Regions from separate parts of the Oscillibacter sp. PEA192 genome, predicted to be linked through region 2. Evidence: a T-box and tRNA genes for the amino acid it is inferred to sense, from the RefSeq annotation. Region 2 holds a T-box; the other holds one or more tRNA genes.
What was found. A T-box is a leader RNA that pairs with one kind of tRNA and senses whether it is charged. The one in region 2 lies ahead of DN611_RS16360 (glycine--tRNA ligase), so its partner is inferred to be a tRNA-Gly.
Positions count from the first base shown of each region.

Region 1: it has a tRNA-Gly gene. The T-box ahead of DN611_RS16360 (glycine--tRNA ligase) is inferred to sense a tRNA for this amino acid. The anticodon was not compared.

Region 1 is NZ_AP018532.1:134,063-137,465, forward strand. It holds gene DN611_RS00640 (NUDIX hydrolase) at 1-6, shown strand, start outside; gene DN611_RS00645 (bifunctional histidine phosphatase family protein/GNAT family N-acetyltransferase) at 64-1,131, opposite strand; gene DN611_RS00650 (hypothetical protein) at 1,288-1,467, shown strand; tRNA gene DN611_RS00655 (tRNA-Ser) at 1,612-1,703, shown strand; tRNA gene DN611_RS00660 (tRNA-Gly) at 2,092-2,165, opposite strand; gene DN611_RS00665 (D-alanyl-D-alanine carboxypeptidase family protein) at 2,280-3,401, shown strand.
Region 2 is NZ_AP018532.1:3,315,000-3,318,402, forward strand. It holds gene DN611_RS16360 (glycine--tRNA ligase) at 415-1,830, opposite strand; T-box leader at 1,887-2,095, opposite strand; gene jag (RNA-binding cell elongation regulator Jag/EloR) at 2,250-3,074, opposite strand; gene DN611_RS16370 (YidC/Oxa1 family membrane protein insertase) at 3,090-3,403, opposite strand, start outside.

The sequences.
Region 1 (3,403 bases), 140 kb from region 2:
GAATAAAGAGCACAGGCAGGGCCGGAGCATTCGCTCCGGCCCTGCCTGTTTAGAATGGAGGATTTATGTGCCCAGAAACTCCGGGTCATATCCGATGAACTTTTCCCACGCCGGCCCGTCCGCCGCCGGAGAAAAGCCGAACTCCCGGTAAAAGCCCGCCGCAGCCTCCGTCTCCGGCGTGGGCAGCCGCAGGCGGTCCCGGCCCATGGGGCGATAGTGCATCACTGCCTGGCCGATCAGCTGCACGCCGTAACCCCGGCGCCGCCAGGGCTCTGCCACTGCCAGCAGGGGGATCCAGCCGCAGCCCCGCTCCGATTCCCGGCCGTCGTCAAAGGCCACCGCGCCCACAGGCGTTCCATCCAGATACCCCGCCAGTACAGGCGCCCCGGCGGACAGTGCCCCGGAGGTCCCCGCCCACGCCGCCGGAAACTCCGCCTGCTCCCGCGCCAGGGGGCGGAAATAGAGGCCGGGCTCCAGTCCGTTGGCCCGCTGCTTCACGGTGCATCCTTGGGTGAAGGCCGGGTCTGTCAGATGGCTCGCATCGTCCCGCCAGACCACCTGGATCCGCGCCCCCTCCGCCCGCAGCAGAGAGACAGCGGTGTTGCTGCCGGTGGGCGTCTTCCCCAGCTCCTCCAGCGGGATGCCCTGCAGGGCCGCCAGCAGCAGGCGGATGGCGCAGCCATGAGAGAACACCGCCGCCGTTTTTCCGTCATTGGCCGCCGCAATGTCCCGCACGGCCGCCAGCAGCCGGGTCTGGACTGCCTGGGGCGTCTCCGCGCCCTCTACGTGCCACAGGTGGAGCCGGTGGTTGAAGTTTTCCAGCTGCGCCGGGTCCTGCCGGGCGATCTCTCCCCAGGTCTTCTCCTCCCACACGCCCACGCAGATCTCCCGCAGGTCCCGCCGCCGGTGCAGGGGCAGGCCCTTGGGCTTGTATATGGCGCTGGCGGTGGCGCAGGTGCGGTAGAGGTCGCTGGCGTAGACCGCGTCGATGGGAATATCCGCGAATCGGCGCGCCAGCGCCTGGATCTGCCGCTCGCCCCGGTCTGTGATGCTGCTGTTGGCCTGTCCCTGGGCGATGCGGTACAGGTTGCCCTCCGCCTCTGCGTGGCGAATCAGATAGATGGTGGTCATGGTTTCCTCCGTCCGGGCCTGGGCCCGCCGTTTTGAGATTTGGATGTCGTTATCATCATTATAACGGATCTGCCGGTTTCTGGCAAATCGCTCTAACGCGTTTTTTTTCCGGGAAAGCGGCTATACTACGCTCAGGCCGCAAAGGAGTGACTGAAGATGAGAATGTGTACCGGATTTTGGGTCGGTATCGGCGCCGGACTGATGGCCGGCGCGGCAGTGGGAATGATGATGCCCTACGGCAGGGATCCCATGAAAACGCAGGTGGGAAAGAGTATCCACAAGCTGGGTGTCGCCGTGGACCATGCCGTGGACAGCATCGTTTCCGAAATGCGCTGACGCGCAGGGCGGGGAGCCTCGGCTCTCCGCCTTTTTTGATAAAATCGTTTTTGGGGCTTGACTTTGGGAAAAGCTCTGGTATAATAATAACGCTGTCGCATTTGGCGACGCCTCGTATACAGAAATTAGAACCAGAACAGCTATGGAGAAGTCGCCTAGTTGGTCGAGGGCGCATGATTGGAAATCATGTAGGCCCCTAAAGGGTCTCGAGGGTTCGAATCCCTCCTTCTCCGCCACAGAAAGCCTTGGAACCGTCAGGTTTCAAGGCTTTCCTTTTTTGCGTCCTGCAAGCGTTTTCGCCGCAGGAAAACCCCTTGGCGGAACGAAAGAGAGACATCTGCTTTTAGCAGATGTCTCTCTTTCATGGCAAGGGGTAACAATCCAAATCCTCTCAGGTCGGTCGAACTCTCTTGCATTCAAATTTGCAATTTTTCTTGAGAAGCATCTAACCGGCCTTCTGGCCGGCAGCGCCTTTGCGCCGTACAAGCGTTTTACCACAGGCAAAACCTTGGCGCAGGGCGAATTCACTTCGCCCGAGCATTTCAATCACTGAAGGGTGGAGCGACCAACGGGAGCGAAACCCAAAAGAAAATGCGACTTGTCGAAACAAGTCGCATTTTCTTTTGGAGCGGCTGATGGGAGTCGAACCCACCTATGCAGCTTGGGAAGCTGCCGTTCTACCGATGAACTACAGCCGCATCTGAGTTGTTATTATACCAGACCGCTTCATATTTTGCAACCCCCAAATCTTCTCCGGCATGAACGCCTTTTCGCGGACATAGATTCTACCATCGAAGCAAAGGGGGATCACCATGAAAAAACTCGTCGTGCTGCTGTGCGCCCTGCTGGCGCTGGGGAGCAGTGCCCAGGCGCTGGAAGTATCCGCGCCCTCGGCTCTGCTGATGGAAAAGGAGACGGGCACCGTCCTCTTCGCCAAGGACGAACATGCCAAGCTGGAGCCCGCCAGCGTCACCAAGGTCATGACGCTGCTGCTGACCATGGAGGCCATCGACGCCGGACAGCTCCACTATGACGACGTGGTCACCGCGTCGGCCCACGCCTGCTCCATGGGCGGCAGCCAGATCTGGCTGAAGGAGAATGAGCAGATGACGGTCAGCGATATGCTGAAGGCGGTGTGCGTTGTCTCTGCCAACGACTGCGCCGTGGCGCTGGCGGAGACGGTGGCCGGCAGCGAGGAGGCCTTTGTGGAGCGAATGAACCAGCGGGCCGCGGAGTTGGGCATGGCCGATACCCACTTCTGTAATGCCACCGGCCTGCCGGCGGAGGGGCATGTCACCTCCGCATACGACATCGCCCTTATGAGCCGGGAACTGATCCGAAACCACCCGGACATCCGCCAGTACACCACCATCTGGATGGATTCCCTGCGGGACGGGGCCTCCTCCCTGGTGAACACCAACCGCCTGATCCGCTTCTACCAGGGAGCCACCGGCCTGAAGACCGGCTCAACAGACAGTGCGCTGTACTGCCTCTCTGGTACGGCCGAGCGGGACGGCATGGAGCTGATCGCCGTCATCATGAAGGCACCAACCTCCACCCAGCGGTTTGAGGATGCCACCAATCTGCTGAACTATGGCTTTTCCACCTACACGCTGGAGAATGTGGTGCCGGAGTCCGCCCTGCCGCCGGTGCCCGTGTCCCTGGGGACCCAGGCCACAGTGCAGCCAGTGCTGGGGGAGAACACGCACCTCCTACTGGAAAAGACCAAGGCGGGCAGCCTGCAGCAGCTGGTCACCCTGGCGGACTCTGTGGAGGCGCCGGTGGCGGCGGGCAGTCAACTGGGGACCCTCACCATCACCTCCGGGGAAGAGGTCGTGGCGGAGCTGCCCATCCTGGCAGGAGAGGAGATCCCACGGGTCACCTTCAGCCAGATGCTGGTCCAGATGCTGCGGACGGCCTTCCTCTGCGGCTGACG
Region 2 (3,403 bases):
CATCAGTATGCCAGTTTCTCCGCCAGATAGCTCTTCAGCTGGTCGACGGGCAGCCGCACCTGCCCTCCCGCAAAAGCACTGCTTTTGCGGGACCCCTGTCCCATCTCATTCCTCGGACGGAATGAATCCGCCCTCCGGCGAGATTTTGCCTCCGGCAAAATGCTCGGACGCCGCGCCGCGGCGTTCTGGAGCAGGATCGACACAGGCATCAATATGCCAGTTTCTCCGCCAGATAGCTCTTCAGCTGGTCGATAGGCAGCCGCACCTGCCCTCCCGCAAAAGCACTGCTTTTGCGGGACCCCTGTCCCATCTCATTCCTCGGGCGGAATGAATCCGCCCTCCGGCGAGATTTTGCCTCCGGCAAAATGCTCGGACGCCGCGCCGCGGCGTTCTGGAGCAGGATCGACACAGGCATCAATATGCCAGTTTCTCCGCCAGATAGCTCTTCAGCTGGTCGATAGGCAGCCGCACCTGCTCCATGGTGTCCCGGTCCCGGACGGTAACGCAGTTGTCACCAGCCTTATCCGCATCGCCCACGGTGTCGAAGTCCACCGTGATGCAGTAGGGCGTGCCGATCTCGTCCTCCCGGCGGTACCGCTTGCCGATGGAACCGGTGTCATCAAAGTCCACCATCCAGTCCTTGCTGAGCTCCGCCTGGATCTCACGGGCCTTTTCGGAGAGCTTCTTAGAAAGGGGCAGCACCGCGCACTTAAAAGGCGCGATGGCCGGATGGAACCGCATGACGGTGCGGACGTCGTTCTTTTCTGCATCCACCACCTCTTCATCGTAGGCTTCCACCAGCAGGGCCAGGGTCATCCGGTCCGCGCCCAGGGAGGGCTCCACCACATAGGGGATATAGTGCTCGTTCTTCTCCTGATCGAAATAGGTCAGATCCTGGCCGGAGTGCTCCTGATGCTGGGTCAGGTCGTAGTTGGTCCGGTCCGCCACACCCCACAGTTCCCCCCAGCCGAAGGGGAACAGATACTCAAAGTCCGTAGTGGCCTTGGAGTAGAAACTCAGCTCCTCGGGCTCGTGATCCCGCAGCCGCAGATTCTCCTCCTTGATGTTCAGGCCCTTCAGCCAGTCGTGGCAGTACGTCCGCCAATACTGGAACCACTCCAGATCCGTGTCCGGCTTACAGAAGAACTCCAGCTCCATCTGCTCGAACTCCCGGATGCGGAAAATGAAGTTACCCGGGGTGATCTCGTTGCGGAAGGACTTGCCGATCTGGCACACGCCGAAGGGCAGCTTCCGGCGGGTGGTCCGCTGGATGGCGGGAAAGTTGACAAAAATGCCCTGGGCGGTCTCCGGCCGCAGGTACACCTCGTTGGCGGTGTCCTCCGTGACGCCCTGGTGGGTCTTGAACATCAGGTTGAACTTGCGGATGTCGGTGAAGTCGCTCTTGCCGCAGCCAGGGCAGGGCACCTGGTTGTCCCGGATGAATGCCACCAGCTCCTCCTGGGTCATGGCCTCCACGTTCACGTCCATGCCGTGCTCCTGCACATAGCTCTCCACCAGCTTGTCCGCCCGGTGGCGCATCTTGCAGGCCTTGCAGTCAATCAGAGGATCGTTGAAGGTGGATACGTGGCCGCTGGCCACCCACACCTGGGGATTCATCAAAATGGCGGAGTCCAGTCCCACGTTGTAGGGATTCTCCTGGACGAATTTCTTCCACCAGGCCCGCTTGACATTGTTCTTCATCTCCACGCCCAGGGGACCGTAGTCCCAGCTGTTGGCAAGGCCGCCATAGATCTCACTGCCGGGGAATACGAATCCCCGGTTCTTACACAGGGCCACGATCTTCTCCATGGTCTTCTCGGTGTTTTTCATGTTCCATTCTCCTTTACGGCGGCCCGGACAGAAAAAACGCCCCGAGCCGGTTTTCGGCTCAGGGCGAACAATCAGTCCGTGGTTCCACCTGAATTCGCGCCTGGCTGACGCGCACTCTTCACCCGGTAACGGCGGGGACCGGCAGGGCATTTCCGCCCCGCGGCTCCAGGGTGCCTGTTCTTCCGCCTCCCCGCAAGGGCTCACACCAGCCGCCCTCTCTCTTTGCCGGGGTATGGGGGATACTTCTCCCTGTCACTGCCTTTTGGATATCGTGAGAACTGTATCACGTTTTCATCAGAATGTCAAGGCCGAGTCCCACAGAAGCCGCACCAGGCAGGGCACTCTCTCACCCGGACCCTGGTCTGATCCCTTATCCGAAGCGCAGAAAAAGGCCGCCCCATAGGGCGGCCTTTCCCAATTTACTTTTTCTCCCGATCGTAGGCCACGATCACCCGGCGGTTGGGCTCCGTTCCGGTGGAGTAGGTCGTCACATTGGGCACATCCTGCAGCGCCGTATGGATCACATGCCGCTCATAGGCATTCATAGGTTCCAGTGTCACGCTGCGGCGGTACTTGGTGACCTTGGCGGCCACCTTCCGGGCCAGATGCTGAAGACTCTGCTCCCGCTTTTCCCGGTAATTCTCCGCGTCCAGCTGCACCCTCACCCGGCCGCTGCCGCTGCGGTTCACCGCATAGCTGGTCAGCTGCTGGATGGCGTCCAGAGTCTCGCCCCGGCGGCCGATCAGTGCGCCCAGATTCTTGCCCTCCAGGATCACCTTGTAGCGGCCCTTCTCCAGCAGATAGATGTGGATCTCCGCAGCACTCTCCATCTGCTCCAGCAGGCCGGAGAGGAACTTACGGATGGCCTGGGCCTTCTCGTCATCCACTTCTTCGCCCAGTGTCTGCACGGGAGCGGACTGCCGGGTCTTCTCCTCCGGGGCGGGCGCCGGCGTCTCCGCCGGCTTGCGCTCCTGTCTGGGCGGCTTTTCCGCTTTGGGGGGCTTAGGCCGCTCTTCCTGCGGCTTCTCCTTGGGGGCAGGCGCGGGGGCGAGAACCTCCTCTTCCTCCTCCGGGCCGTAGCTCACCCGGACCTTGGCCGGGCAGCTGCCCAGACCCAGGAAACCGGACTTTGCTCGCTCCAAAATCTCAACGGACACATCGTCCCGGTCCAGGCCAAGCTGCCGCAGGGCATTCTGGATGGCCTCATCCTCGGTCTTGCCCGTTACATCAATAAACTGTCTCATGGCGTAACAAGCTCCTTACTGATCATCATAGCGGTCCTCCTTGTAGGACCGGCCGCGGGCATAGGGCCGGTCTCCCACACGGCCCGCTTCCGTGGTGCTGGTGGCCGCCTTTTTGGCCTTCAGGGCCTTGGCCTCCTGCGCCGCCTGCCGCTTTTCCTTCAGGCTCTTCTTCTGTGCGGCCTGCTGACGCTGCTGCTCCTGAAGCAGCTTGGCCTCCTCCATCCGCTTCTGGCGGTCCGCCTGGATCATCTCCTGCCGGGCGTCCTCCTCTTCCTGCAGCTTCTTGGTGTAGAACTTGCCCAGGACCATCTCCTGGATAATGGAGAACG